DNA from 3 places in the Arthrobacter sp. V1I7 genome. Region 3 is predicted to be linked to each of the others. Evidence: riboswitches for the same ligand, from Rfam matches in the RefSeq annotation. Region 3 holds a riboswitch; each other region holds the start of a gene.

The links. A riboswitch is a leader RNA that binds a small molecule or an ion and turns the genes downstream of it on or off. The one in region 3 is predicted to bind thiamine pyrophosphate.
Region 1: it holds a riboswitch for thiamine pyrophosphate, as region 3 does, so the genes downstream of both, QFZ69_RS00415 (ECF transporter S component) here and QFZ69_RS07630 (bifunctional hydroxymethylpyrimidine kinase/phosphomethylpyrimidine kinase) in region 3, are expected to answer to the same signal.
Region 2: it holds a riboswitch for thiamine pyrophosphate, as region 3 does, so the genes downstream of both, thiO (glycine oxidase ThiO) here and QFZ69_RS07630 (bifunctional hydroxymethylpyrimidine kinase/phosphomethylpyrimidine kinase) in region 3, are expected to answer to the same signal.

Annotation. Positions count from the first base shown of each region.
Region 1 covers NZ_JAUSYS010000001.1:93,403-103,193, reverse strand. Annotated here, with positions in the region: gene QFZ69_RS00430 (UDP-N-acetylglucosamine 1-carboxyvinyltransferase) at 1-505, opposite strand, end outside; gene QFZ69_RS00425 (energy-coupling factor transporter transmembrane protein EcfT) at 636-1,439, opposite strand; gene QFZ69_RS00420 (ABC transporter ATP-binding protein) at 1,436-3,061, opposite strand; gene QFZ69_RS00415 (ECF transporter S component) at 3,108-3,740, opposite strand; TPP riboswitch at 3,808-3,946, opposite strand; gene QFZ69_RS00410 (DUF4235 domain-containing protein) at 4,144-4,407, shown strand; gene mnhG (monovalent cation/H(+) antiporter subunit G) at 4,491-4,907, opposite strand; gene QFZ69_RS00400 (monovalent cation/H+ antiporter complex subunit F) at 4,897-5,175, opposite strand; gene QFZ69_RS00395 (Na+/H+ antiporter subunit E) at 5,172-5,717, opposite strand; gene QFZ69_RS00390 (Na+/H+ antiporter subunit D) at 5,714-7,372, opposite strand; gene QFZ69_RS00385 (Na(+)/H(+) antiporter subunit C) at 7,369-7,950, opposite strand; gene QFZ69_RS00380 (Na+/H+ antiporter subunit A) at 7,947-9,791, opposite strand, start outside.
Region 2 covers NZ_JAUSYS010000001.1:1,037,769-1,047,559, forward strand. Annotated here, with positions in the region: partial or broken gene QFZ69_RS04970 (PHP domain-containing protein) at 56-902, shown strand; gene QFZ69_RS04975 (site-specific DNA-methyltransferase) at 950-1,822, opposite strand; gene QFZ69_RS04980 (DEAD/DEAH box helicase) at 1,830-3,566, opposite strand; gene QFZ69_RS04985 (RNB domain-containing ribonuclease) at 3,886-5,370, opposite strand; gene QFZ69_RS04990 (ferritin-like fold-containing protein) at 5,412-6,083, shown strand; gene thiE (thiamine phosphate synthase) at 6,104-6,799, opposite strand; TPP riboswitch at 6,831-6,949, shown strand; gene thiO (glycine oxidase ThiO) at 6,955-8,340, shown strand; gene thiS (sulfur carrier protein ThiS) at 8,337-8,573, shown strand; gene QFZ69_RS05010 (thiazole synthase) at 8,579-9,397, shown strand; gene QFZ69_RS05015 (4a-hydroxytetrahydrobiopterin dehydratase) at 9,447-9,791, shown strand, end outside.
Region 3 covers NZ_JAUSYS010000001.1:1,628,579-1,638,369, forward strand. Annotated here, with positions in the region: gene QFZ69_RS07625 (Rne/Rng family ribonuclease) at 472-3,765, shown strand; TPP riboswitch at 3,882-3,979, shown strand; gene QFZ69_RS07630 (bifunctional hydroxymethylpyrimidine kinase/phosphomethylpyrimidine kinase) at 3,962-5,635, shown strand; gene rplU (50S ribosomal protein L21) at 5,980-6,288, shown strand; gene rpmA (50S ribosomal protein L27) at 6,352-6,615, shown strand; gene obgE (GTPase ObgE) at 6,732-8,321, shown strand; gene proB (glutamate 5-kinase) at 8,311-9,597, shown strand; gene QFZ69_RS07655 (glutamate-5-semialdehyde dehydrogenase) at 9,624-9,791, shown strand, end outside.

The sequences.
Region 1 (9,791 bases), 1.5 Mb from region 3:
TGATGACGCTGCGGGTCCGGCGGGCCGCCTCTACGTCCATGGAATCAAGGTCCAGCACGGCGGGGCGGCGGATCTGCAGATCGTTCGCGTTGAGCCAGCTGCATTCGACGCCGATGCTGGTCAGCACTTCCACGATCCGGTTGACTTCCTCGATCCGCGCCAGCCGGCGCAGCGTCGTGGTGCCGCGGTTGATCAGGCTGGCGCACAGCAGCGCGACGCCGGCGTTCTTGCTGCTGTTGACAGCCACCGACCCGGACAGCGTGTGGCCGCCCTCGACCCGCAGGTGGGTCATCTGCGGCCGGCCGACCTTGACGATGCTCCGGCCGAAGATGGATTCCAGCCGCTGGATCATTTTCAGGCTCAGGTTCTGCTTCCCTTGTTCCATCCGGGCAATGGCGCTCTGGCTGGTGCCCAGTTCGGCGGCGAGCTGTCCCTGGGTCCAGCCCTTCTGGCCGCGGGCATCGCGGAGCAGGGCGCCTACGTGTTCGGCAGTCTCTTGTGTCATACCTAAATATATCACCAATGAGCTATGGGACCGGGAAACTACCCCAGAATTCCAAGTGTCTTTGAGGAATACCCATCTTGTGCGATAAGTCGGGTGGATTTCCGTGATGCGGAGTGCCGCTGGCTGGGTGCTACTGCGGGCTGAGGAAGACGAGGTTCCAGGTCCCGGCCGCGAGCGCCGCGGCCACGGCGGCCGCGGCGATCCCGGCGCCGCCCAGCAGCACCCAGAGATCCAGGCCGCTGAAGGTCGAGGGCCGGGCCCAGGTCCGTTCGGCGCCGCCGAAGCCGCGCGCTTCCATGGTGACAGCCAGCCGGGAAGCGCGCCGGATGGCCTGCACGAGGAGCCCGAAGCTCTGCCCGAGCGTGGAGCGGAGGCGCTGGTAGGGAGTGCCCCGCGAGCCCACGCCACGCGCGCGCCGCGCCATGCCGATGGTTTGCCATTCCTCGGCCATGATCCCCACGAGCCGCAACGCGGCCAGCGTGCCCAGGACAAAGCGGTGCGGCAGTTTCGCGTTCTGGGCCAGCGCGTCGGCCAGGTCCGTAGGGTCCGTGCAGCTCATCAGCAGAACCGCCGGCAGCGCGATGGCCAGCCCGCGGAGCAGGAAACCCAGCCCGAGTTCGAGGGAGCCTTCGCTGATGGACCAGATGCCGGCGTCGAGCAGTATCCTGCCGCTGTCCGGCGCCAGGATGGCGGTGCTCCAGCCGCCCAGTCCCGCCGCCAGGATCAGCGGCCAGCCGCGTTGCCACAGCAACGCAAGGCTCAGTCCGGCGAGCGGAAACAGAGCCACTTCAAAGACCAGCGCCACCGAGGCGGAAACCCAGTCGATGGACAACGCCAACACCAGCGTAATCAGCACGACGGCGGCGAACTTGGCCAGCGGGTTCGCCCGGGTCAGCAGCGCCTGGTTGCCGCGCAGGTTCAGGACATCCCTCATGGCGCCTTCACCGGGTCCGGGTCCCGCCGGCCCGGGGTGTTGAGGCTGAGTTCGGTGCCGCCGAGCACGGCGGTGAATTCCGCGTCGTGGGTGACGGACACGACGGCGGTGCCGGCGTCGAGGAGCTCGGAGAGGAAGGATGCCAGCTCGGACCAGGTGTTGGCATCCTGGCCGAAGGTGGGCTCGTCCAGCACGAGCACCTGCGGATGGGCCGCGAGCACGGTGGCCACCGAGAGCCGGCGCTTTTCGCCGCCGGAGAGCGTGTAAGGGTTGGCGTCCACCAGCTCGGTCAGCCGCAGCCGCTCCAGCAACTCGTCCACCCGTTCTTCTCCACGGCCGAGGTGCCGGGGGCCGAACATCAACTCGTCGAGCACCCGGCCGGTGACGAACTGGTGCTCCGGTTCCTGGAAGACCGTTCCGATCCGGGCAATCAGCTGCTGCGCCTTCCACTTGTACGGATCGATCCCCGCGCCGGCGCTCAGCTCCAGCGTTGCGGAGACGGCCCCGGAGACCGGCGCCAGCAGGCCGGCCAGGGTCAGGGCGAAGGTCGACTTTCCGGAGCCGTTGGGGCCCGTGATGGTCAGGGCTTCGCCGGCCCGGACCCGGGCGGTGATGCCGGACTGCACCGCTACCGGAGGGATCGTGCGGAAGCCCCCGCGCACACCGGAACGGCGGCCGCGGTCGCGGGAGACGGCCAGGTTCTCGGCAGTCATCAGCAGCGTCCCGGCGTCGTGCCCTCCGGGCCTGCCGGTTCCCGCAGAGCCCACGGGAGTTGCCGGCCCCGTACGGCCCCGGGTCCGCGGCACGTAGCCGGGGACCCAGACGCCCGCGGCGGTGAGCATGTCCCGCGCCTGTGCCAGGACCCGGTCCGGCGGACCGTCGATCAGCACGGCCGGTTCCGTCGCGGTGCCGGGCTGGAGGACCACGATCCGGTCCACGAGGTCTTTCCACACGGAGACCCGGTGCTCCACGACCACGAGGGTGGCCCCGGTTTTGTCCAGGCACCGGCCCACGGCGTCCCGTACTTCCAGGACGCCGGCCGGGTCGAGGTTGGCGGTGGGTTCGTCAAGCAGGATCAGCCCCGGACGCATCGCCAGGATTCCGGCGAGGGCCAGCCGCTGCTTCTGTCCGCCGGACAGGGCCGAGGTCGGATGGTCCAGCGGCAGCCGGCCCAGCCCGACGTCGTCGAGCGCTTCCCCGACCCGGGTCCAGATCTCGGCCGCCGGAACCGACAGGTTCTCCGCTCCGAACGCGACGTCGTCACCGAGGCGGGAGAGCACCACCTGGGTTTCCGGGTCCTGTTGTACGAGCCCGGCCCGGCCCCGCTGCGCCCGCGGGGCGGCACCGTCGATGTGCAGCGTGCCGGTTTCGTCAGAGTCTTCAGCGGTCACCGCGCCTGAGTTGTCGCCGAGGGCGTCGGCGGCGTTGTCGCCGAGGACCCCTGCGAGGGCGTGGAGCAGCGTTGATTTGCCCGAGCCCGATGGCCCCAGCAGCAGCACCCGTTCCCCGGGGCTGATGTCCAGATCCAGCCCGTTGACCGCGGGCCGGGACCGGCCCGCGTGCCGCCAGCCCCAGCCGCGGGCCGTGACCCCGGCCGGGCGGACTCGGTCGGCGGTGCTCATGAGCCGCGGCCCGTCATTGCTGACTCCGCCCGGAGCAGTGCAGTCTTCAGGAGAACACGGGCTCCGTGGCGGCCTTGCGCGAGGGGAAGGAGCTCAGCACCCCGGTCTTTGCCAGGCCCCGGGTGGCGAGCCAGGACAGTCCACCGGCGATCACCGCACCGGAGACGGCGGTGAAGATGATGTAGGCGAGCTTGTCGCCGCCGGCGTAGGCGATGTTCCAGCCCCAGGGCAGGAACGAGTCGTTGAGGCCGCAGAAGAGGCCTGCGCCGGCACCGGCCAGCAGCGACACCGGCAGGTTGAACTTCTTGTAGACCACGGCGGCGAACACGAGCTCCGCGCCGAGTCCCTGCAGGAGGCCGGAGATCAGCACCGTCGTTCCGTACTGGGACCCCATGATCAGCTCGCCGGTGGCCGCCACGGTTTCGCAGAAGAGGGCCGCCCCCGGCTTGCGGATAATGAGCATGCCCAGCACGGCGGGAATCATCCAGCCGCCGGCGTAGAGCCCGGTCAGCGGCGGGTACAGCGCGTTGACCGGAGCAGAAATAAGGTTGGCGCCCTGGGACCAGGCCCAGAAGACAACCCCGCCGGCAACCGCGATCAGGGCAGCCACCACAATGTCCACCACGCGCCAGTTGTAGTTGCGCCGGGCCAGGCCCTGCTTGGCAGAAATGTCAGTCATATCGTCCTCCTGAGGAACAGGAGGGGAGAGTGCACCGGCCGGCCGCGGCTTCCGCCGCCCCGCCGGGCACTCTGAGAACTCGACTCCCTTGCGCCGGTACTAACCGGATCAGGTTCGAGGGTCTGCGGCTGTCCGCACTCTCAGCGCCCACCGATGGTCCCTGGATTCCTCCAGCTGCCGACGGCGGCGCTCCCCTGTCGTTTTTAAGATCACCCTTGTGGGCGCTGCCAGTTTACACCCGGCCGGCCGGGTTTCCGTTGGCGGCCGTCACATTCCCGCCGGATCACGCCCCGGCCGCACCCGCCGGGCCATCAGGCGGGGTCCGAACCGTCGGGTCCCTCCGGTCAGGGCCGGGACGCTAGGCTGGGGGAAGCCCCGTTCCCTCCCCGAAGGAGTCCGAAGAATGAACATCTTCATCAAGCTGCTCGGCACCGGCATCAGCCTGCTCGCCGGGTTCGTCGGCACCAAGATCGTCGACACCGTCTGGGAAAAGTCCACCGGCAACAAGCCGCCCAAGGGCCACGATGATGACATCCCCACCACGCTGCGCTCGGCCCTGACATTCGCGCTGATCTCCGCCTCGGTCAGCGCCATCATCCAGGTCCTCGCCAACCGCGGCACCCAGCGCGCCATCACCCGCTTCGCCAAGTCGCAGGACATCGTCTAGGCAGACAAGGCAGGCCACCCCGGGCAGCACCTGTACCGGCACCCCTTACCGGCGGCGCTTACCGGTACCCCTTGCCGGCACCCTTACCGGCGGCGGCCCGTCTGGCCGTCGCTGTCGTCCGGGAATCCGCTCGCGCCCGCCGCCTGCTGCACCACGGCCTCAAGCTCATCTGCGCTCAGCAGCTCCCGGTGGAGGTGCCTGGTGCGGTAACCGGCCCGGCCCACCATATGGGCGGACACCGGAACGGTGAGCAGCTGGAAGATCCAGGCGACGATCAGGACGGGCCAGACCCACCAGGTGCGCAGCTGGAGTCCCACGGCGCAGAGCAGCAGGAACAGCCCCAGCACTTGCGGCTTCGTCGCCGCGTGCATCCTGCTCATGAGATCGGGGAACCGCAGCAGGCCGATTGCCGCGCCGAGGGACATCAGGGCTCCCACCACCATGAACACCGCCGAGACGGCGTCGATCACCGTATCGCCGGAGAATGTTTCAGGATTCACGGGCTTGCTCCCGCCGGTCGGCGACGAACCGGGCAACGGTGACCGAACCGATGAACCCGATGATGGATACCGCCACGAGCAGCATGAGGTTGTTGAGGTGCCGGTTCAGCGCCATGTCGATGCACAGTGCGGCGCCCAGGATGGCCAGCAGCACGTCGGCGGCCAGCACCCGGTCCAGCAGCGACGGGCCCCTCGCAATCCGGATGATGGCACCGGCGGCGGCCAGGGACAGCACGACGGCGGTCACGGTCAGGACGAGCTGCATCATGCGCCCACCTCCTGCTTGAGTGCGGACAGTTCGTCCCTGGTGCCCATGATCCGGATCAGCCCGGCCTCGGTGTCCCGGACCTCCTTGCGGAGCCTGGCGGCGTCCTCGGGGTTGCGGACGTTGATGCCGTGGATGTAGAGCGTGGACGTTGATCTGTCCACCTCCACTACCAGCGAGCCCGGAATCAGCGAAAGCACGTGCCCGGTCGCGGTCACCAGCAGGTCCGAATGGCTTCGCAGCGGGACAGCGACGACGGCGCTGATCACCTTTGGCCCCTTGGCCACAGCGAGATACATCACCTGGAAGCTCGCCGCCACGACCTTGACCAGGAAGGTCAGGGCAAAGGGGACGGCACGCAGTACGTTGAATCGCCCGCCCAGCTCCACCGGCGGCAGGTAGAACAACCTGGCCACCACGACTGCGATCAGGGCGCCGAAAAGCAGGTTGCCCGGGCTGAAGTCCTGCCAGAGGGCACCCCAGACAATCACAAGCCAGACCAACAGCGGGAGTTCCTGGCGCAGGGAGATCCGTTTGCGGCTCATTTCTGCCCTCCCTGCAGGGCTGGCTGCGGCTGGTCCGGCTGCGGCAGGGCAGGCTGCGGCTGCGCAGGTTGGGCCAGGGCCGGAACCGGCGCATCCCCGCCGAGGACCGCGTGGATGTAGCCGGCACGGTCCAGCATCTCCCCGGCGGACTGGTCCGCAACCCGGAACAGCGGGCCGGCGAACACCGTCAGCGCCACGCCGAAGGCAACCAGCCCCAGCGTGGAGCCCACCATGGTCCGCGGCAACAGGGTGACGTTGGTCTTGCCGCCCCGGTCACCGGTGGCCGAATCCTCGGGGGAAGCCAGCAGCACCGGGTCGGGATGTTCGGCGTCCTCGGGTTTCCGCCAGAACGCCCGGTTCCAGACCCTCGCGATCGCCAGCAGGGTCAGCAGACTGGTCAGCACTCCCCCGATCACCAGGGCGTAGGCCAGCGGGGTGCCCAGCTCGACACCGGCCTGCAGCAGCCCGAGCTTGCCGAGGAAGCCGGAGAACGGCGGGATTCCCGCCAGGTTCATGGCCGGAATGAAGAACAGCACGGCCAGGAGCGGGGAGAGCTTGGCCAGGCCCGCGACGCGGTCCATGGAAGAACTTCCGCCCCTGCGTTCGATCAGGCCGGTGACCAGGAACAGGCTCGTCTGGATGGTGATGTGGTGGGCCACGTAGAAGACGGCTGCGCCGAGGCCGGCCACGGAGGACATCGCGAGCCCGAAGACCATGTAGCCGATATGGCTGACCAGGGTGAAGGACAGCAGCCGCTTGATGTCGCTCTGGGCCAGGGCGCCCAGAATTCCCACCACCATGGTCAGTAACGCCGCGACCATCAGCGGCGTGTTGAGGGTGTCCCCGGGGAAGAGCAGAGTCTCGGTGCGGACCATCGCGTAGACGCCTACCTTGGTCAGCAGCCCGGCGAACACCGCCGTGACGGGTGCCGGCGCCGTCGGGTAGGAGTCCGGAAGCCAGAAGGACAGCGGGAACACGGCGGCCTTGATGCCGAAGGCCACGAGCAGCATGACGTGCAGCAGGTTCCGGGTGCCCGGGTCCAGGTCCGCGAGCTTGATGGCGAGGTCTGCCATGTTGATGGTGCCGGTGGCGCCATAGACCATCGCTATCGCGATCAGGAAGAGCACGGAGGACACCACCGAGACCACGACGTAGGTCACCCCGGCCCGGATCCGCGGCCCGGTTCCGCCCAGGGTCATGAGCACGTAGCTGGCGGTCAGCAGGATCTCGAAGCCCACGTAGAGGTTGAACAGGTCCCCGGAGAGAAAGGCGTTGGATACCCCGGCCACCAGGATCAGGTAGGTCGGGTGGAAGATCGAGACGGGCGCGTCCTGGTCTCCGTCGGCCATACCCTGCCCGGTGGCGTAGACCAGCACCGCGAGGCTCACCGTGGAGGAGACCACGAGCATCAGCGAGGAGAACTGGTCCACCACCATCACGATGCCCCAGGGCGGCAGCCAGCCACCGATATTGACCGCGGCGGTGCCGCCGTGCCAGACGGAGGCGAGCAGCAGGCATTCCAGCAGCAGCGTCAGGGAGAGCAGCGCGATGCTGACCGCCCGCTGGGCCCGGGTGTGCCGGATCAGCAGGAAGGTCAGGGCGGCGCCGAGGATGGGAAGTACGACGGCGAGCGGGGCGAAACTGGCGAGGTTCACCGTCCGCCTCCTTCCGGGCCCGGTGGGGCCACCCTGGGCGAGCCGGGCTGTTCTTCCGCGGCGACACTTTCGGCGTTGAGCTTGCGGTCGGCAACCTTGACGGTGGCGGCGGTCCTCGCGGCCTGCATGTCGGAGATCCCACCACCGTCCGATCCGATCATGGTGAGCGGGAATTCCGAGGTCTCCACCGGGATCACGGCGTCATCCTCGGCGTCGAAGCTGGGGGTCTCGGCGACGCGGCGGTCTTCGACGTCGTCCTGGATCTCGTCCTGGCGGGCCAGCAGCCAGGTGCGGTAAATGATGCCAAGCATGAACGCGGTGACCGCGAAGGAGATCACGATCGAGGTCAGGATCAGTGCCTGCGGCAGCGGGTCGTTGTAGTTCCCCGGGTTGGTGTCCTTGTTGAACAGCGGAGCGAGCCCGGCGTAGCCGCCGGTGGCGAGGATCAGGAGGTTGGTCGCGTTCGCCAGCAGCATCAGGCCCAGGAGCACCCGGGTGAGGCTGCGTTCCAGGATCAGGTAGATGCCGCAGGCGTACAGGGCCCCCATCACAGTCAGCAGGGTCAGGTTGACGCTCATGCTTGCCTCCTGGCGGCGGAGCCGGTGGCTTCGGCGGGGACCCTGCCGGTTTCCTGGTCGCCGGATGGCGCTCCCGGAGCTTCTTCGAAGTGTTCATCGATTTCCGCACCGAGGCTGCGCAGCACGTCCAGCACCAGCCCGACGACGACGATGTAGACGCCAATGTCGAAGAGGGTCGAGGTGACGAATTTGATGTCCCCGAAGACCGGCAGCCAGAGTTCGATGATGGCGCTCTGGAACACCTGGCCGCCGAGCAGCAGGGGCGTGACCCCGGAGGCAGCCGCCGTGGCGAGGCCGATGCCGAGCAGGGCGCCGGCGCTGACCGGCGTGGCCTCGCGCAGCTCGAAGCGGCCGCCGGCGAGGTAGCGCATGGTGAGGGCCAGGCCGGCGGTGAGCCCGCCGGCGAAGCCTCCGCCGGGAAGGTTGTGGCCGGCCAGGAGCAGGTAGACCGAGAACACGATCATGGTGTGGAAGACCAGCCGGGTGACAACTTCGAAGATGATCGAGCGCCGTTCCGGCGCCAGGGTCCGTCCCGCGACGAGCCAGGCGTCTCGGCTTGAGGCGGCAAAGCGCCGGCTCATGGCCAGGGCGGCGTCATCCCGGGTGTTGCCGCGTGCCCCGCGGTGGCGGCCCACGGTTCCTTCGGCGACGCTGGAGGACGCCCGGATGCCGTCCCCGCGGCCGCGGACGAAGATGAGGCTGGCTACCCCGGTGGCCGCCAGGGCGAGCACGGAGATCTCACCGAAGGTGTCCCACGCGCGGATGTCCACAAGCGTGACGTTGACGATGTTCAGCCCGCCGCCGCCCTCGTAGGCCAGCCCCGGGAACTCGAGCGAGACCGGGCTGGCCACGCGGGCGCCCAGGGCATAGATCGCGGCGTAGACCATCGTGACCCCGAACGCGACGCCGATGATGACCCGCACCACCCGGTATCTGCCGCCCGTGCGGTCCCGCAGCTCGGCGGGCAGGCTCCGCATGGCCAGGACAAACGCCACCAGGATGATGGTTTCCACCAGCATCTGGGTCAGGGCCAGGTCCGGGGCGCCCTGCAACGCGAACATCAGGGCGATGCCATAGCCCGTGACGGAGACCATCAGCACGGCGAGGAAGCGCTTGTTGGCGCGCACCGCGGCGAGGGCCCCGATCACGATGCCGGCACCGACCACCAGCTGCAGCGGGGAGTTCGGATCAATGAAGTACAGGTCCTCGGGCAGCGGCTTCCGCGCCGCGAGCAGCGCAGTGAGCGGGAGGACGAACGCCACGGTCAGGATGACGGAGAGGTAGAAATACAAGGATCCACGCTGCGTCCGGCCGGTGACCCAGACGGCGGTATCGTCGAGGGCCCCGATCACCAGCTGGTAGCCGCGGTCACCGTCGATCCAGCCGGGGACCAGGCTCTGGAGACGGGCCACGGCATCGCGGGCGTAGAACATGGCCAGGCCGAGGACGAAGGTGAGGGCGGTCAGACCCAGCGCGGGCGTGAAGCCGTGCCACAGCGCCAGGTGGCCCGCGGCGCCAGCTGCGGATCCGCCGTCGGCCGAACGGTCTGCGAAGAGGGCGGCGTAGGGCTGGATCCAGCCGTCCACGGAGTCCGGCCATACGCCGTAGACGATGGTCAGCAGGCTCAGCACGGCCGGGGCCGCGAGGAATGCCGGCTTAATCGGTTTGAACGGCGTAGTCTCGACGCCGGGCTTCACCGCGAAGGCGCCCCACATGAAGCGGGCACTGTAGGCGAAGGTCAGAATGGAGCCGAGCACCAGGCCGGCCAGGAGCACCGGACCCCACGGCCCCGCGGCGGGATCGGTGCCGTAGCGGACGAAAGCCTCGAAAACGGACTCCTT
Region 2 (9,791 bases), 590 kb from region 3:
CAGCGGCGTGGCTGGGGCCAACAGGCTGCCGGGACCCATCTACTAGGCTGGTGGGGTGAGGATCGACCTGCATACGCACTCGAATGTTTCCGACGGCACCCAGGCCCCGGCCGACGTGATGGCGTCAGCCGCCGCGGCCGGGATCGACGTGGTCGCCCTGACGGATCACGACTCCACCGACGGCTGGGCCGAGGCCGCCCGGGCCGCCCCGGAATGCGGGGTCGCGCTCGTTCCCGGAATGGAAATTTCCTGCCGGACGTCCGAGGGCATCAGCGTCCACCTGCTCAGCTATCTGCACGACCCGGAGCATCCCGGGCTGTTGGAGGAAATCACCAAGGCCAAGGATGCGCGCTACACGAGGGCCGAGCGGATGGTCAGCCTGCTCGCGGAGGACTACCCGCTGACCTGGGACGACGTCATCCACCACGTGGCGCCCGGGGCCACCCTGGGCCGGCCGCACATCGCCGACGCGCTCGTCGCCGCCGGGGTCGTCGGGGACAGGTCCGAGGCCTTCAGCTCGATCCTCACCTCACGCTCGCGCTATTACGTGCAGCATTACGCGCCCGATCCCGCACTCGCCGTCGAGCTGGTCCGTGCCGCCGGGGGCGTCCCGGTGTTCGCCCATCCGGTGGCATCCGCCCGCGGACGCATCGTGGGGGACCGGACCTACCACGAGATGATTGACGCCGGCCTGGCCGGGCTGGAGATCCACCACCGGGATAAACCCCGAAGAGGGCCGGGAGTTCCTGCGCAGGCTTGCGCAAACGCACGGCCTGCTCGTGACGGGGTCCTCGGATTATCATGGCGCCGGGAAGCCGAACCTGCTGGGAGAGAACGTGACCTCGCCGGAGGTCTTCGCCCGGATCGAGGAACTGGGCACCGGGTCCTCCGTGGTGCGCTGACGGAGCGGCCTGACCTCCAGCCGGGGTGAGGGGCCTGGCGGGACGCGCTAGCTGGCCGGGAAGGCGGTGAATTCTGCGTGGGCCGCGAGGCGATTGGCCATGACATCAATGGCCGGTAGGTTCTGGTCCACGCAGACGAACCTGCGCTCCAGCTTCGCTGCGACGGCTCCCAGCGTTCCGGAGCCGGCGAAGAAGTCGAGGCACCAGTCGCCGGGCCTGCTTGATGCGGCGACCACACGCCGGATCAGGCCCTCGGGCTTCTGCGTCGGATAACCGGTCTTCTCCTTGCCGGTCGGGGACACAATGGTGTGCCACCAGACATCGGTGGGCAGCTTGCCGAGTTCCCGTTTCGCCGGGGTCACGAGGCCCGGAGCCATGTAGGGTTCCCGGTCCACCTCGGCGCTGTCGAAGTGGTACCGGGCCGGGTTCTTCACGTACACGAGGATGTTGTCGTGCTTGGTGGGCCAGCGGTACTTGGCCCGGGCACCGTAGTCGTAGGCCCAGATGATCTCGTTCAGGAAGCACTCGCGGCCGAAGATCGCATCGAGCATGACCTTGGCGTAATGGACTTCCCGGTAGTCGAGGTGCAGGTACAGGGTCCCGTCGTCCGCGAGCAGCCGCCAGGCCTCGACCAGCCGTGGCTCCAGGAAGGTCCAGTAGTCGCTGAACGCGTCGTCGTAGCTGTGCAGCGCACCCTTGATCGTGTCGTAGGACCGGCCCTTGAAGCCCACCCTGTCGCCCTCGCCGCCGGCGTTGAGCACCATCCTGGTCTCCTGGCGCCGCTGCACCCGGCCGGTGTTGAAGGGCGGGTCCACGTAAATGAGTGTGAAGGCGCCGTCCGGCAGCGTGGGCAGGTACTCCGCGTTGTCCGCGTGTACCACCAGGTTGCTGCCGTCCGGCGCCCAGACGGTGTCAGTCATGTACGGGTTAGGCCTCGGCGTTGCTGGGACGGGCGCTGGCCTGCTGGCCTTCGCCGGCGACTACCTCGCCGTTGCGGCGGCGCGTGCGGCGGCGGGCGCGGGTGGCGCGGTCGACCTCGGTCGGGACGCTGGCCGCCTTGGCCGGTGCCTCAGCCGCCGGCCGGTTGCTGGTTTCGGCCTCGGCGGGACGACGACGGCGCTCGCCCGACCGTCCGCCGGATTCTCCGCCGCTGCGCCGGCTGTCGCGGCCGCTGTCCTTGCTACTGCCGCGGCTGCCGTCACGGCCGCCGCTTTGGCCCGCGCGGGCACCGTCGCGGCTGCTGTCCCGGCCGGCGTCGCGGCCGCTGGGGCGGGCGTTCTTCTTGCCGGTCTCGCCCAGGTCCTCAAGGACCTCGGCGTCGACGCCGGCCAGCACACGCTTGTTCCGCGGCAGCCGGCCCTTGGTGCCTTCGGGGATATCCAGTTCCTCAAAGAGGTGCGGGGAGGAGGAATACGTCTCCACCGGCTCCGGGACGCTGAGGCCGAGGGCCTTGTTGATCAGTCCCCAGCGCGGCATGTCATCCCAGTCGACAAAGGTCACGGCCGTGCCCTTGTTCCCGGCCCGGCCGGTGCGGCCGACGCGGTGCAGGTAGATCTTTTCGTCCTCGACGCACTGGTAGTTGATCACGTGCGTGACGTCGTCGACGTCGATGCCGCGGGCGGCGACGTCGGTGGCCACGAGGACATCCACCTTGTTGTTGCGGAAGGCGCGCAGCGCCTGCTCGCGGGCGCCCTGGCCAAGGTCACCGTGGATGGCGGCGGCTGCGAAGCCACGGTCCACCAGCTCCTCGGCAACTTTCGCCGCGGTGCGCTTGGTCTTGGTGAAGATAATGGTGCGGCCGCGGCCCCGGGCCTGCAGGATGCGGGCGACGACCTCGATCTTGTCCATGCTGTGGGCACGGTAGATCAGCTGGCGGATGTCGCGCTTGGTCAGGCCTTCGTCGTCCGGGTCGGCGGCGCGGATGTGCGTCGGCTTCGTCATGTAGCGGCGGGCCATGGCGACGACCGGGCCGGGCATGGTGGCCGAGAACAGCAACGTCTGGCGGACCGCAGGGGTGCCGGCGATGAGCGTCTCGACGTCGGGCAGGAAGCCGAGGTCCAGCATTTCGTCGGCCTCATCAAGGATGACCATCTTGACGTTCTTGAGCACGAGGTGCTTCTGCTTGTAGAGGTCGATCAGGCGGCCGGGGGTGCCGACGACGACCTCGACCCCCTTCTGGAGCGCCTCGACCTGCGGCTCGTAGGCGCGGCCGCCGTAGATCGTGGTGATCCGGGCATTGCGCCTGCGGGCGGCGTTCTGCAGGTCGTTGGCGACCTGGACAGCCAGTTCACGTGTCGGCACGATCACAAGGGCCTGCGGTGCACCGGGGGCGGGCAGCTTGTCGAACCCTTCGTCGTCGGGTCCGATCACGCGCTGCAGGGCCGGAATGCCGAAGCCGAGGGTCTTGCCGGTGCCGGTCTTGGCCTGGCCGATGATGTCGTGGCCGCTCAGGGCCACGGGCAGCGTCATCGCCTGGATCGGGAAGGGGTGGGTGATGCCGGCGTCGGCGAGGGACGCTACGATGTCGGCGCGGACGTTGTAATCGGCGAAGGTCTTCTCGGCGATCTCGTGCGGCATTTCGTCCGAGATGATGGTTTCTTCAGGCTCGAGCGTTTCCGTTCCGGATTCGTCGATCAGAAGCTGGTGCGTGTGCAATTCACTCACTAGGGGAGTTTCCTTATTCATTTTGGGCTGCGCTGCTTGCTCAACGGGGCCGGCCGGAGGCCGTTCCGGAGCACGCTCAGGCGCGCAGGCAATTCCAGTGGAAGCCGATCGCGGGCTATCTAAATGCTGGCACTGGGGACCAGCGGGTCTGTCTCAAGATCGCGTAGGGGCGGGCTTGTTGAATTCGAAAATCAAGGAAATCAACGACCGGGCATCCATATCTACCTTCCCAGTCTAGCCGTACGCGGCCCGGAACCTCGACTGGGCGCACCATGCCCGGCCCGCGCGGCCGGAACGCCGGGCGGATAAACCGGCAGCGTCAGCCCACGAGTTCCAGCCGGATCTCCCCGCTGGCGATGTCCGCCGACAGCACCCGGACCCTGACCTGTGTGCCCGACTCCAGCTCGCCGGGGCACCTGGCGGTCACGGCCGGTTCCGCGATCTGGACCATGCCGGACGGCCCGTTGCCGTTCCCGTTCTTCCCGTTGCCGTTCTTCCCGTTCCCGTTCTTGGCGGGTTTGGAACCGGAGATAACGACGGCGTCGAATTCCTCACCGATGTGGTTGCTCAGCAGCGCCGCCTCCACGATATCCAGGGAGAGCCGCTCCAGCCTGGCCGCGAGCTGGTCCGAGGTCCCCATGATCGAGGGCAGCGAGGGCAGGGCCGCGCGCGCCCAGTCCGGAACGTCCGTGCCATTGCTGAGCGCCTCGCAGATGACGAGCACGAAGCGGTCAATCAGCCGGCGCAGCGGCGCGGTGGCGTGGGCATACGCCGCGCCGATGGCGGACTGGGCAGCGGCCTCCGGAACGCTCCCGTCGAAGGGTGTGTAGCCGGCGCCGCGGAACAGCATGCCGGCCGAGTGCACGATCGCCAGCTGCTGCGGGTCTGTCGGGTCCAGGGTGCGCAGGTATTCGCCGTAGCTCATCTCCCCGTCCCAGGGCTTGCCCAGGGCGCGGGTCTGACGGTGGAAGTGGGCCAGCGAGTTCTCGTCCGGGGCGGGCATGGTGCGGAGGATGCCGACCTTGCCTTCGAGCATGATCCCTGCGGCCGCCATCCCGGTCATGAGCGAAATCTGGGCGTTCCAGTCCTCCACCGGCAGCGGCGGGGCCGCGACGATCCGGTAGCCGCCGTCGGGCAGCTGTTCGATCTCCTGTTCCGGCATATTCAGGCTGGCGCCGCCGCGGAGCCGCTCCAGCTCCACCCGCTTGATCCCGACTTCCTTGAGCAACTGCAGCACGGGCGCCGCGGAGCCGGCGTCGAGCTCCGCCTGGACACCCTGGTAGCTGAGTTTGGCCCGGCTGCGGACGCGGGCCCGGCGCACCAGCACCGAGGAGACCTCGGCGTCGGCATCGAGCTCGAATTCCCAGACGAAAGCGGCGCACAGCTGCCCGGCGAGCAGGCTGCCGGCTTCCTCGCTGATGACCTCCGGATGCAGCGGGATCCGGCCGTCCGGGGTGTAGAAGGTCTGGCCGCGGCGGCGGGTCTCAGCGTCGAGCACCCCGCCGGGGGAGACGAAGGAGGGAACGTCCGCGATGGCGTAGTGCACTTTGTAGCCCGTGCCGGCGCGGGCAATGTGGAGGGCCTGGTCCAGGTCCGTGGAGGACTCCGGATCGATGGTCACGAAGTCGATGTGGGTGAAGTCGAGCTCCGGCAGCTCATGCCCGGCCACGGCCTCCTTGGCTTCCCGCAGGACGTCTTCCGGGAACGGTCCGGGCAGTTCCAGCGTGGTGCGCAGCGCGGTCAGCGCCAGGGCAAGCTGGTTCTCCTGCCGGTGGATGCTGGGGGTCAGGCGATGATGGGACACGAAAATCAGGTTAGCCCGAAATGCGCTATTAGTCTTGGATCATGAGCACATCCCCGGCTGATCCTGCCCGCTACAACAGCTTCCTGAGGGATCTGCTCGGCGTGATGGCCTACGGGGAGCTGTCGGCCTTCGAACGCTTGTCCTCCGATGCCCGCTATTCGCCCACCCTGCACGACCGCGCCGTGCTGGGCAGGATCGCCGTGCTCGAATTCCAGCACTATGAGCTGGTCAGCGCCCGGCTTGATGAAATGGGCCTGGACCCGGAGGTGGCCATGCTCCCCTTCCAGCCTTCCGTGGACCACTTCCACGAGCGCACCCGCCCGGCGGACTGGTTTGAATCGCTCATGAAGGCGTACGTGATCGACACCGTCTCCGCGGATTTCTACCGCGCCGTGGCCCGTCATGTGGACGCCTCGACCCGCCGGCTGGTGGAACGGATCCAGGCCGATGAAGAGGCCACGGCGGTGCTGCGGGACCGGCTCAAGACGGCCCTTGCCGAGGACCCGCGGCTGGCTTCCCGGCTGGCGCTGTGGGCGAGGCGGCTGCTGGGGGAGGTCCTGACCCAGGCCCGGCGGGTCGGCTTCGAGCACGCGTTCCTGGGCGGCCTGATCGGCGAGGACGAGGAGGGGTCCCGGGAATTGGTCCGGGACCTGGCGGCCCAACTCGTGGCCAATCACTCGCGCCGGATGACGCAGCTGGGGCTGGCCGGCTGAGCAGACAGCCCGGACCGGACTCAGTTCTCCGCGGCGTCGAGCGCGGCGAGCAGGGCCCGGGCGGCTGCGGCCGGATCGTCAGCCTCGGTGATCGCCCGGACCACGACGATCCTATGTGCACCCGCTTCCACCACCTGCTCCACGTTCCCCAGGTCAATGCCGCCGATCGCGAACCACGGCACTACCCCCGCGACCTTTCCCTCGTCCGCGGCTTCGGCCCGGCGGATCGCCGCAGCGGCATACCGCACCAGCTCCAGTCCGACGGCGGCGCGGCCCGGCTTGGTGGGAGTGGCCCAGACGGGGCCCACGCAGAAGTAGTCCAGCCCGCTGCGGCCCGGCGAGGCCATGATCGCGGCGTCCACCTGGTCCGTGTCATGCGTGGACAGCCCGATCACGGCCTCCTTGCCGAGGAAGCTCCTGGCGGCCGCGAGCGTGATGTCCTTCTGGCCCACGTGGAACACGGGCGCGCCGGACAGTGCGGCCAGATCCGCGCGGTCGTTGACCGCCCAGAGACGTCCGTGCCGGCGGGCGGACTGCTGCAGGACCTCGAGCAGCTCGAGTTCCTCGGCCGCCTCAAGGGACTTGTCGCGCAGCTGGATGATATCGACGCCGCCGGCAAAGGCGGCATCCACGAAGGACTCAAAGTCGCCGCGGCCCCTGCGGGCATCGGTGCACAGGTACAGGCGGGCGGTGGTGTGGACGTCATCGCGGCTCATGCCCCAAGCCTAGTTCCTCTAAACTGGGCCCATACCGCGGGAGCCCGCTGCAGGACCATGCGCCAACTGGTGTGCGGCACTGCAGGGCTGAGAGGGCATCAGAGCCGACCGCTTGACCTGATCCGGTTAGTACCGGCGTAGGGAAGGAATCCGCCATGGGCACTCCAGCCGGCTTGAGAGATGCGCGCGCCGCGGCGCCGCATGACGCGGCCGCCGGGCAATGTTACGACGTGGCCGTGATCGGCGGCGGCGTCGTCGGGCACGGTATCGCGTGGGAGATGCGTCGCTCGGGCCGGACCGTGGCCCTGATCGACGACGCCCCCGGCACCGGCGCCAGCTGGGCTGCGGCCGGCATGCTTGCCCCGGTGAGTGAACTCCACTACCAGGAGGAGGACCTGCTGGAGCTGATGCTCGAGTCCTCCCGGCTGTGGCCCGACTTCGCGGCGCAGCTCCGGCCCGTCGCCGCGGAACCCTCCGACGGCGGCGGCAACAGGGCAGCCGCCGGAACCGGAGCAGCCAGTGGGACGGGTTACCTCACGACGCCGACCCTCGCCGTCGGCGCCGATGCCGCCGACCGCCGGGTGCTCGCGGACCTCCGGACCGTGCAGGAGGCCTGCGGACTCTCGGTGGAGCCCCTCACCGTGCGCGAGGCCCGCGGACGCGAACCCCTGCTGAGCCCGGGCATTTCCTGCGCCTTCGACATTCCGGCCGACCACCAGGTGGACCCCCGGGCCCTGCTCGCCAGGATCGCGGCGCTGCTGGGGGCGGACAGCGGGAGCCATGCCGTGCAGCGCCGCGCCGCGGGGCTGCTCTGGCAGGACGGACGCGTCGCCGGCGTCAGCCTGGCGGGCGGAGGGGAGGTCCGCGCCGGGGAGACCATCGTGGCCAACGGCCTGGGTGCTGCCGGGCTTGGCGGGCTCCCGCAGGGACTGCGCCTGCCGCTGCGGCCGGTCCACGGCGACATTCTCCGGCTCCGGGTGCCGGCCCGGCTCCGGCCGCTGCTGGGCTCCACCGTGCGGGGCCTGGTCCGCGGCGTGCCGGTGTACATCGTCCCGCGCCAGGACGGCACCGTGGTGATCGGGGCCACCCAGCGCGAAGATGCCCTCGCGGAGCCGGCCGCGTCCGGTGCGGGCGCGGTCTCCGCCGGGGGCGTGTATCAGCTGCTGCGGGACGCCCAGCAGCTGCTGCCCGCCGTCGCCGAATTGGAACTGCTGGAAGCCACCGCCCGGGCCCGGCCTGCGACACCGGACAACGCCCCGCTGCTGGGCCGCGTTGCAGACCTGGCCGCCGGCCGCCCGGCGGACGTCGCGGGAGTTCTTGTCGCTACCGGCTTCTTCCGGCACGGCATCCTGCTGACGCCCGTGGCCGCGCGGATCTGCCGGCAGCTGCTGGACGGCACGGCGGACCCTCGCTGGACCCGCTTCCGGCCGGACAGATTCTCCGCCGGCGCTTCCAATCCGGGCCCCCGGACCCCGATCCCCCGGACCCCGAAACCCCCGTACCCCAGCCCCCACCTCGAGCGCAGCAAGGAAACACCATGAAGATCAGACTCAACGGCCTGGACCACACAGTCCCCGACGGCGCCTCCGTCAGCACCCTGGTCAGCCAGATCACCGGGCGGATGCTGGCCCCGAACGGGCAGGCAGCGGACGGCCGGAAACTCGGCGTCGCCGTTGCCCGCAACGCCGGGGTGGTGCCCCGCAGCCAGTGGCACGGCACGGCGCTCGCCGCCGGGGACGACGTCGAACTGGTTACGGCAGTACAGGGAGGTTGAGCAGCATGGCAGCAACTACACGCACCGCAACTCCGGGGGCATCGCAGGGCACCGGGGATGCGTTCACCGTCGACGGCGTACAGCTGGGTTCCCGGCTGATCATGGGAACCGGCGGGGCGCCGAGCCTCGACGGCCTCGGGGCGGCCCTCGTGGCGTCCGGCACGGAGCTGACCACCGTGGCCATGCGCCGCTACTCGCCTGCCGAGGCCGGTTCCTTGTTCCAGTTACTGGTGGACCACAACATCCGGGTGCTGCCGAACACCGCGGGCTGCTTCACCGCCCGGGACGCCGTGCTGACCGCCGAACTGGCCCGCGAGGCCCTTGAGACGGACTGGGTGAAGCTCGAAGTCATCGCCGACGAGCACACCCTGCTGCCGGATGCCGTGGAACTCGTGGACGCCACCGAGCAGCTCGTGGGACGCGGCTTCAAGGTGTTCGCGTACAGCAACGATGACCCGGTGCTGGCCCTGCGCCTGGAGAATCTTGGCGCCACGGCCGTGATGCCGCTGGGCTCACCCATCGGCACCGGGCTGGGGATCCTCAACCCGCACAACATCGAGCTCATCGTCTCGCGGGCTTCCGTGCCGGTGGTCCTGGACGCCGGCATCGGCACCGCCTCTGACGCGGCGCTGGCCATGGAGCTCGGCTGCGATGCCGTGCTGCTCGCCACCGCGGTGACCCGGGCACAGAATCCGGCGCAGATGGGAGAGGCCTTCAAGCATGCTGTCATCGCCGGTAGGCTGGCGAAAAAGGCCGGCAGGATCCCGCGCCGCGAGCACGCGCTCGCATCCTCGGCCATGGAAGGCCGGGCCGAATTCCTGTAGGTCCCGCACAGGGGCCGGGCCGTCAGGTCCGGCCAGCAAAGGAGTCGTCATGGGAGCCACGGACAAAGTCCTCAACCAGAGCCAGGTCGACGCCGCCCTTGCCGGCCTTCCCGACTTCCGGTACCGCCTGGGCGGACTGGTCACGGTCTACAAGGCGCCGACGTCGGCCGCGGCGCTCGAGCTGATTGCCGGCCTGGGGCGCCAGGCCGAAGAGCAGAACCACCACCCGGACCTGGACTGGCGCTACAACCGGGTCTTTCTTCGGTACAGCTCCCACGACGCCGGCGGCCAGGTCACCCGCAAGGACGTCGAGGCCGCGGCGGCGGCCAGCGCGGCGGCCGCCGCGCTGGGTGCCGCCGCGGAGCCGGGGCTGTACCGCACCGTGGAGGTGGCC
Region 3 (9,791 bases):
GAATGAACGTCCTTCGGGTCGGTGCAACTGGTCCGATTCTATCGCCGAAGACTGAACGAAGCCCGGGAAGCAGAGGGCCGTCTCCTATGATTCAGTTCCCGGGGCGTGCCGGATGCCTTGCCTAGGCCTGCTTTGGCGGCTCCTGTGAGACAATGATCGTGGCTGGAACCCGATCCACATCCGGGTCCCGGTCCGGCGATTTTGTTCCCAAGACCGCCAATGATGAGCAGGGAGCTCCGGATCCTCTGATCCAGGCTGTCCCGCAATGCCATTGGACGGCACCTGGTTGTGACGGAAAGATCAACGGGTTTCAGAACAATCTTGCCGGCCCTCCAGGGCTGCCGCACCCCACTGCCGGTGCGAACCTGAGGGTATCCAATTGACTTCTGTCAATGCCCGCGGGTGTTGACAAATAATTGCCCCAACGGGCGCCGGATGTGGGGGCGCCCAAGGGCAGGAGTGTCACCACATATGGATAAGAACCAGGTTATAGCCGGGAATGAAGAACCGATCGTTGCGGAAGAAGCAGCAACGACGGACGAAGCAGCAGAAGAGGCAGCTGCGGCGGCAGCACCGCCGAAGCGGCCGGTTCGGACCCGCCGGAAGGCCCTCCCGAAAGCTGACGCCACGGAGCCCGCCGCGGACGCTGCCGTCCTGACCGAGGCAACGGAGACCCCGGGAAGCGAGACCCCGGCCGCCGAACCCAAAGCCAAGGCCCCCGCCCGCCGGACCCGCGCCCGCAAAGTCGCCGAGGCGCCCGAGCCCCTGCCGGCCTTCGCCGACGAGAACGAAACAGCCGCAGCCGCCGCCGAAGCCCCCGCCGAAGTCCCTGCCGCCGTAGCCCCCGCCGAGAAGCCTGTCCGGCGCCGGGCCAGCCGGGCCAAGGCCGCCGCGCCGGTGACCGAAGCAGAGCCGGCACCGGAGGCCCCCACCGCCGAGGCGGCCCCTGCCACGCCCGCCACCGAGGCGGCCCCTGCCACGGAAACCACCGAAGCAACCCCTGCCACGGAAACGGCCGCCGCAGTAGCCCCGGCGTCCGCCGAAACTGCCGCATCCGCAGAAACCGCCGCCCCGGCCGCCGAAGCAGCCCCTGCTACGGGAGCCCCTGCCGCGGAAACGTCCGAGCAGCCTGCCGCCGCACGCTCCGCGGCCTCCTCGCTCTTCCTTGAGCCCGGAGCGGTCACCTCGATGATCTTCCAGGCTCCCGACCTGAGCACCGTCGCCCGCCCGGCGCCGGTTGCCGCCGCGGCCACGCCCGAAGAGGCGGAAGAGGAAGGCGACGAGGACGGCAGCCGTCGCCGCCGCCGCAGCCGCGGCCGCCGTGGACGCAGCCGCACCGGCGAAGAAGAGAGCGAATCGGAGGACGCCGGCGAGGATGCCGAGGAAGGCACCGAGGGGACCCTCGAGGACGGTGTGACCTCGCGCCGCCGCCGTCGCCGCCGTCGTGGCGACCAGGACCTGGAACTCACCGGCGGGGGAGACGACGATCCGCCCAACACGGTGACCCGGGTCCGTGCGCCGCGTGCGATCACTGAAGCGCCGGTCAACAACCGCGTCACCTCCCTGAAGGGCTCCACCCGACTCGAGGCCAAGAAGCAGCGCCGGCGCGAATCCCGCGACACCGGCCGCCGCCGCACCGTCATCACCGAGGCCGAGTTCCTGGCCCGCCGTGAATCCGTGGACCGCCAGATGATCGTGCGCCAGCGCGACGACAGAATCCAGATCGGCGTCCTCGAAGACGGTGTCCTGGCCGAGCACTTCGTGTCCAAGACGCAGCAGGACTCCCTGATCGGCAATGTCTACCTGGGCAAGGTCCAGAACGTGCTGCCGTCCATGGAAGCCGCCTTCGTGGATATCGGACGTGGCCGCAACGCCGTGCTCTACGCCGGTGAAGTCAACTGGGAAGCCGTCAACCTTGAGGGCAAGCAGCGCCGGATCGAGAACGCGCTGAAGTCCGGCGACTCCGTGCTGGTCCAGGTCACCAAGGACCCTGTCGGCCACAAGGGCGCCCGCCTCACCAGCCAGATCTCGCTGCCCGGCCGGTACCTGGTGTACGTGCCCGGCGGTTCCATGACCGGCATCTCCCGCAAGCTGCCCGACGTCGAACGCAACCGCCTCAAGCGGATCCTCAAGGACCGCCTGCCGGAAAACGCCGGCGTGATTGTCCGCACCGCGGCCGAGGGCGCCTCCGAGGAAGAGCTGACCCACGACATCAACCGGCTCCGCGCGCAATGGGAAGGCATCGAAGGCCAGTCGACGTCGACCAAGATCCTCGCCCCCGAGCTGCTCTACGGCGAACCTGACCTGACCATCAAGGTGGTCCGTGACGTCTTCAACGAGGACTTCTCCAAGCTGATCGTCTCCGGCGAGGAAGCCTGGGACACCATCGAGGCCTACGTCACCTATGTGGCGCCGGACCTCGTGGGCCGGCTCGAGAAGTGGACCAAGGACACGGACATCTTCGCGGCCTGGCGGATCGACGAGCAGATCCACAAGGCACTGGACCGCAAGGTTTTCCTGCCGTCCGGCGGATCCCTGGTGATCGACCGCACCGAAGCCATGACCGTGGTGGACGTCAACACCGGGAAGTTCACCGGCAGCGGCGGCAACCTCGAGGAAACCGTCACCAAGAACAACCTGGAAGCGGCCGAGGAAGTCGTCCGGCAGCTCCGGCTCCGCGACATCGGCGGCATCATCGTGATCGACTTCATCGACATGGTGCTGGAATCGAACCGCGACCTCGTACTGCGCCGCATGGTGGAGTGCCTCGGCCGAGACCGTACCAAGCACCAGGTGGCCGAAGTGACCTCGCTCGGGCTCGTGCAGATGACTCGCAAGCGGATGGGCACCGGGCTGCTGGAAGTCTTTGGCGAGCAGTGCGAAACCTGCGCCGGCCGCGGCATCGTCACGCACGACGAGCCCGTCGAGCACCGCCGCGCCAACGTCGTAGCCGCAGAGCACCACGTCCCGCGGATCGAGAACCAGCCCGCTGCCCGCACCGAGCGCAAGGGCCGCCGCCGTGGCAGGGGCGGGCAGGGCGGGCCGGAGTCCGCTCCGTCGGCACCCGCAGCCATCCACCCGGAGCCCACGGAGGCCGAGCGCCACGCCAAGGCAGAGGCGACCCGGGCTGCCCTCGCGAACATCGCGGCCGCCGCGCACGCCGCCCACCTGCACGAGGGGGAAGCGGCAGCCCGGCACGACGCCGACACCCGCCAGGCCGAGACCCGACAGGCCGCAGCCGAGACCGCCCGGCAGTTCGTTGCAACAGAGGAAGCAGCCGGACGTCCCGCTGCCGTGCTGACCTTCGGCGGCGAGCAGGTGGTGCTGCCGTACGTGGAGCACGCCGAGGAGGGGACGGCACCCGCCCTGACCCTTGACCTGCTGACGGAGGCCTTCGCCCATCTGGGCGACACCGAGGAAAGCAAGCCCGCCGCCGAGCAGGTTTCCGCGGCCAAGGCCACGGCACCGGCCCAGGCACCGGCAGCGGCACAGGCGCCTGCACCGGCACTGGCGAGGGCCGACGTCGGGACCGGTACCTCCAGGGGCCGCCGCGTGCGCCGCAACCGGAGCGCCAGCCGCGCCCAGGGCGCAGCCAACGAGACGTCCATTGAACACCGTGAGGCAGCCGAGCAACGGAACGCAACGGCCGCGGCCGGAGCCGTGCACGAGGCCAAGGCACCTTCCCCGGACAAGGCAGCGGCAAAGCCGGCCGCGGCGAACGAACCGATCATCCTCGGCGTCGGCGTCCCGGCGTCGGAGCTGTAGCCCGGAAGCCCAACGAGGCAATCCAGCATGGCCGCGGGTGCGGTCCGGACCCGGCGTAGCAATTCGCCGGGGTTTGGGCCGCACCCGTGGTTCGTTAAGCGCTGCGGCTAGGCTGGAGAACTGACACGGGGTGCCGCGCAACGAGCCGGCTGAGATCCAGACCCGTTGAACCTGTCCGGTTAGCACCGGCGAAGGGATGTCCATCGTGGCTTCAGTCGTTCTTCCGTCCGCATTTCTGCCCCCCGCGCCGACTACCGCTCCGGCCCGGATCCCGCGGGTGCTGGCCATCGCCGGTTCGGACCCCTCCGGCGGCGCGGGCATCCAGGCCGACCTGAAAAGCATTGCCGCGCACGGCGGCTACGGCATGGCCGCCATCACCGCCCTCACGGCCCAGAACACCCGCGGCGTCCGGGCCGTCCACGTTCCGCCGGCCGCCTTCCTGACCGCCCAGCTGGACGCCGTGAGCGCGGACATCGGCATCGACGCCGTCAAGATCGGCATGCTGGGCGACGCCGCCGTCATCGACGCCGTCCGGCGCTGGCTGGAACACGCCCGGCCCGGCGTCGTCGTCCTGGACCCGGTGATGGTGGCCACCAGCGGGGACCGGCTGCTGCCGGAAGCAGCCGAGACGGCCCTGCACGCGCTGCTGCCCCTCGCGGACCTCGTCACGCCCAATCTCGCCGAACTCGCCCTGCTGCTCCGGGAACCCGTCGCGGCCGACTGGGCCGAGGCCCTGGCCCAGGGCAAGCGGCTCGCCGCCCTGAGCGGCACCACGGTCCTGGTGAAGGGCGGCCATCTGGAAGGAAATGCCGACGGCGGCGCCGGAGCCGAACCCGGCACCGCCGGGGGCGAATTCGGCCACGACGGCGGGTGCCCGGATGCGCTCGTCAACACCGGGGGACTGCTGGACCAGGAGACGGTAGTGGTGACGGGCCGACGCGTGCCCACCAGCAACAGCCACGGCACCGGTTGCTCGCTGTCCTCGGCACTGGCGACGGTGCAGGCCCGGGTGGGGGACTGGGAAGCGGCGCTGCGCGAGGTCAAGCCCTGGCTCGAAGGTGCGCTGCGCAGCTCGGAGCACCTCGACGTCGGCACCGGCAACGGTCCGGTGCACCATTTCCACCACGTCCAGCACCTGACCTCGGACCACGGCACCACGGATCACGGCACCGCGGACCACGGCCTGGCTCAGGGTCCCGGGGACCGCCGGGTCCCGGCCGAGGGGGAGTTTGTCGCTGCCCTCGGGGCCGGCGCGGCCCCGGACCTCGACGAGATCTACGGCCTGGAGTTCATCCGGAGGCTGGCGGACGGCACGCTCCCCGAGCGGGAGTTCGCCTACTATCTGGCCCAGGACGCCCTCTACCTCAATGGCTACTCGCGGGTGCTGGCCCGGGCGGCCGCACTCGCACCCGCCGAAGCCGAACAGCTCTTCTGGGCCCGATCCGCCCAGCAGTGCCTGGAAGTCGAATCCGAGCTGCACCGGAGCTGGCTCAGCACCCGCACCGTGGAGGGAACGCTTGGGCCGGTGACGAAGTCCTATGTGGACCACCTGCTGGCGGCCTCGGTCTCCGGCAGCTACGGGGTGCTGGTCGCGGCCGCCCTGCCGTGCTTCTGGCTCTATGCCGTGGTCGGCGCGGAACTCCACGCGCAGTTCCTGGCCGCCGGTGCCGCCGAAGCGCACCCCTACGCCGACTGGCTGCGGACGTACGCCGACGAGGACTTCGCCGCGGCGACGCGGCAGGCCATCGCCATCACGGACGACGCGGCGCGCCGCGCCTCAGCCGGCGAACGGGACGCCATGGCCCTGGCTTTCAGGCAGTCGGCCCGTTACGAAGTCGCCTTCTTCGACGCGCCGAGACTGCACGCCTGACCGGCGGGGACCCGGCCAGCCTGTACGATGGTGGGGCACGGTTCCGGAAGTCGTTGCAGGAATGCTCTGCCTTAATGGAGTTAAGTCCGTCACGCATGGCCCGCCGGAGCCAGCCTCATTTGCGGCCGAAGGCAAAATTAGCGTAGTCTAGATCTTCGGTGCTTACGCCAACACTTGGGTTATGACCTTGAGGACAATCCGTTTTCGGATTTGACCACGGGATAGCTCATGGGTTCCCCCGGGGAGCCCACCGGCGTTGAGGCACAGCGTGAGCCAGCCAAACAACTTGGACCAGGTTCCGCACGCAAATCTAGTAATAAACGTCGAGAGAAGTGAGTTCCCCAGTGGTGTACGCGATTGTCCGCGCAGGCGGCCGCCAAGAGAAGGTTTCCGTTGGAGACTTCGTTACCCTGAACCGCGTCCCCGGTGGAGCCGGCAGCACCTTTGAGTTGCCCGCACTGCTCCTGGTGGACGGTGACAAGATCACGTCTGCTGCTGCGGACCTGGCCAAGGTAACGGTTACGGCTGAGATCCTCGAAGACCTTCGTGGTCCGAAGATCGTCATCCAGAAGTTCAAGAACAAGACCGGTTACAAGAAGCGCCAGGGTCACCGTCAGGAATTGACCAAGGTCAAGATCACCGGTATCAAGTAACTCTTCGTTACTGTTCAGGTTTCCAGCAGGTTCCCCAGAATTTTTTGAAGGCAGGCATTTCAAATGGCACATAAAAAAGGCGCGAGTTCCACTCGCAACGGTCGTGACTCCAACGCCCAGTACCTCGGCGTGAAGCGCTTCGGCGGCCAGGTCGTTTCCGCAGGCGAAATCATCGTCCGCCAGCGCGGCACCCACTTCCACCCGGGCGCCGGCGTCGGCCGCGGCGGGGACGACACATTGTTCGCCCTGACCCCCGGTGCAGTCGAGTTCGGCACCCGCCGTGGTCGTCGCGTTGTGAACATCGTGGCTGCAGCAGCCGCAGAGTAACAACAAGTTCTAAATCGGTGGGGCGGGCCATTTGGTCCGCTCCACCGGTGTTTTAACCGCATTACAATCATCTTGGGCCCCTTTACGGTCCAGGGAAAAGCATTGAGGAGATCCACGTGGCGAGCTTTGTAGACCGGGTAGTACTGCACGTATCCGGCGGTACCGGCGGCCACGGCTGTGTCTCCGTCCACCGCGAGAAGTTCAAGCCCCTCGGCGGTCCCGACGGCGGCAACGGCGGCAACGGCGGCGACGTCATCCTCCGCGTTGACCCGCAGACCACCACCCTGCTCGACTACCACCACGCCCCGCACCGGCACGCCACCAACGGCGGACCCGGCATGGGCGACTGGCGCGGCGGCAAGAACGGCGAAACCCTCATCCTCCCGGTGCCCGAGGGCACCGTGGTGAAGTCCAAGGACGGCCGGGTCCTCGCCGACCTCGTGGGCGAAGGCGCCGAGTACATCGCGGCCGCCGGCGGCATCGGAGGCCTCGGCAACGCCTCGCTCTCCTCGCAGAAGCGCCGCGCCCCCGGCTTCGCGCTGCTGGGCATCGAAGGCGAATCCAGCGACATCGTGCTGGAACTGAAGTCGATCGCGGATATCGCCCTGGTCGGCTTCCCCTCCGCCGGCAAGTCCAGCCTGATCGCCGCGATGTCCGCCGCCCGGCCGAAAATCGCCGACTACCCCTTCACCACCCTGATCCCTAACCTCGGCGTCGTCCAGGCCGGCGACGTCCGCTTCACCATCGCGGACGTCCCGGGCCTGATTGAAGGCGCCAGTGAAGGCAAGGGCCTCGGCCACTACTTCCTGCGCCATGTCGAGCGCTGCGCCGCCCTCGTGCATGTACTGGACTGCGGAACGCTCGAATCGGACCGCGACCCGCTCTCCGACCTGGCGGTCATCGAAGCCGAACTCGAGAAGTACGCCGTGGACATGAGCTTCGCCGGATCCGACGGCGAAGTCGTGCCGCTGAACCACCGTCCCCGCTTGATCGCCCTGAACAAGGTGGACCTTCCCGACGGCAAGGACATGGCCGAATTCGTCCGCCCGGAACTCGAGTCCCGCGGCTACAAGGTCTTCGAGATCTCCGCCACGAGCCATGAGGGCCTCCGCCAGCTCGGCTTCGCCATGGCTGAAATCGTTCAGGCCGCCCGCGACGAGCTCGCCGCTGCGCCGCCCAAGGTGCACGCCCCGGTCCTCAGGCCCCGCGCCGTCAACGAATCCGGTTTCAAGATCCGCCGCGAAGAGAAGAACCTGGAACCGCTGTTCCGCGTGCTCGGCGACAAGCCCGTCCGCTGGGTCAAGCAGACCGACTTCACCAACGAGGAAGCCATCGGCTACCTCGCGGACCGCCTCGCCAAGCTCGGCGTCGAAAACGAACTGTTCAAGCAGGGCGCCAAGCCCGGCGACACGGTTGTCATCGGCGAGGACGACGGCGTCGTCTTCGACTGGGAGCCGACCATGATGGCCGGCGCCGAACTGCTGGCCGCGCCGCGTGGCACCGACGTGCGTTTCGCCGACATCGGCGACCGCCCCACCCGTGGGCAGAAGCGCGACGAGCAGGTGGAACGCCGCGAGGCCAAGGCCGCCGCCCGCGCCGAGCTCGAAGCCGAACGCAAGGCCGGCATCTGGACCGAATCCGTCAGCGGACGCCGGGCCGTCAAGCCGGTCAAGGAGAGTGGACTGGGCGCAGCGGATGACGAGTAAAACCGTCATCGTGCCTGGTACGGCCGGCAGCGCCGAACCTCCGGTTCCGGCCGGATCAGCGCCGGACCGTGCCGTCCCCGGCCGTACCGTCCCGGACAGTACCGTCCCGGACCGTTCCGCACCGGACAGTTCCGTCCCGCACTCATCCGCCCGGAACGCTGCCGTCCCGGACCGTTCCGCGCTGTCCGGTGCCCGCCGGATCGTGGTCAAGGTCGGTTCTTCCTCCCTGACCAGCATCAAGGGCGGCATCTCGGAGGAGGCCCTGACGGGTCTCGCCGATGCCCTGGCGCACAAGCGCAACGACGGCGCCGAGATCATCCTGGTGTCCTCCGGCGCCATCGCCGCCGGACTGGCCCCGCTCGGACTCGAGAAGCGTCCCCGCGACCTCGCCACCCAGCAGGCAGCCGCGAGTGTGGGCCAGGGCCTGCTGATGGCCCGCTACACCCACGCCTTCGGCGCCCACGGCGTCACCGTCAGCCAGGTGCTGCTGACCGCCGACGACTTCATGCGCCGCAGCCAGCACACCAACGCCTTCCGGGCCCTGGACCGGCTGCTGAACCTCGGCGTCGTCCCGGTGGTCAACGAAAACGACACCGTCGCCACGCACGAGATCCGCTTTGGCGACAATGACCGGCTGGCGGCCCTCGTGGCGCACCTGGTCCGCGCCGACGCGCTGGTGCTGCTCTCCGACGTCGACTCCCTTTACGACGGGCCGCCCTCGCACGGCGCCAAGCGCATCCCGCACGTCACGGGCCCGCACGACCTCGACGGCGTCTCCATCGGCAGCACCGGCAAGGCCGGCGTCGGGACCGGGGGAATGGTCACCAAGGTGGAGGCGGCGATGATCGCCGCCGGCTCCGGAATCCACGCCCTCGTCACCTCCACCGGGAACGCCGCCGCCGCATTGGCCGGACAGGACGTTGGGACCTGGTTCTCGGTCAACGGCTCCCGCAAGCCCATCCGGCTGCTGTGGCTGGCGCACCTGGCAGCGGTGGAAGGCACGCTCGTGCTCGACGACGGCGCCGTTCAGGCCGTGCGCGACCGGCGCACCTCGCTGCTGCCGGCCGGCATTACCGCCGTCCGCGGCAACTTTGAAGCCGGTGATCCGGTGGAGATGGTCTCGCCGGACGGCACGGTGATTGCCCGCGGGCTGGTCAACTACGCCTCCGACGAGCTGCCCCGGATGCTGGGCCGGTCTACCAAGGAACTCGGCAAGGCCCTGGGCCGCGGATATGACCGTGTCGTGGTTCATGTTGACGACCTGGTGCTGGTCTAAGCCCGCCGCTCGCCTAAACTGGAGGCATGACTGAGGCCCTGACCCCCCGCTCCGCCGTGCTCGCCGACAAGCTGATGGCCGAAGGTCTGATCCCTGCGGACGGACCGTCGGAAGGCGCGCGCGAAATCCCGGTGTCCCCGGAGGCTGCGGAAGCAAGCGGAGCAGTCGACGTGGAGGCCGCCGTCCACGCCATT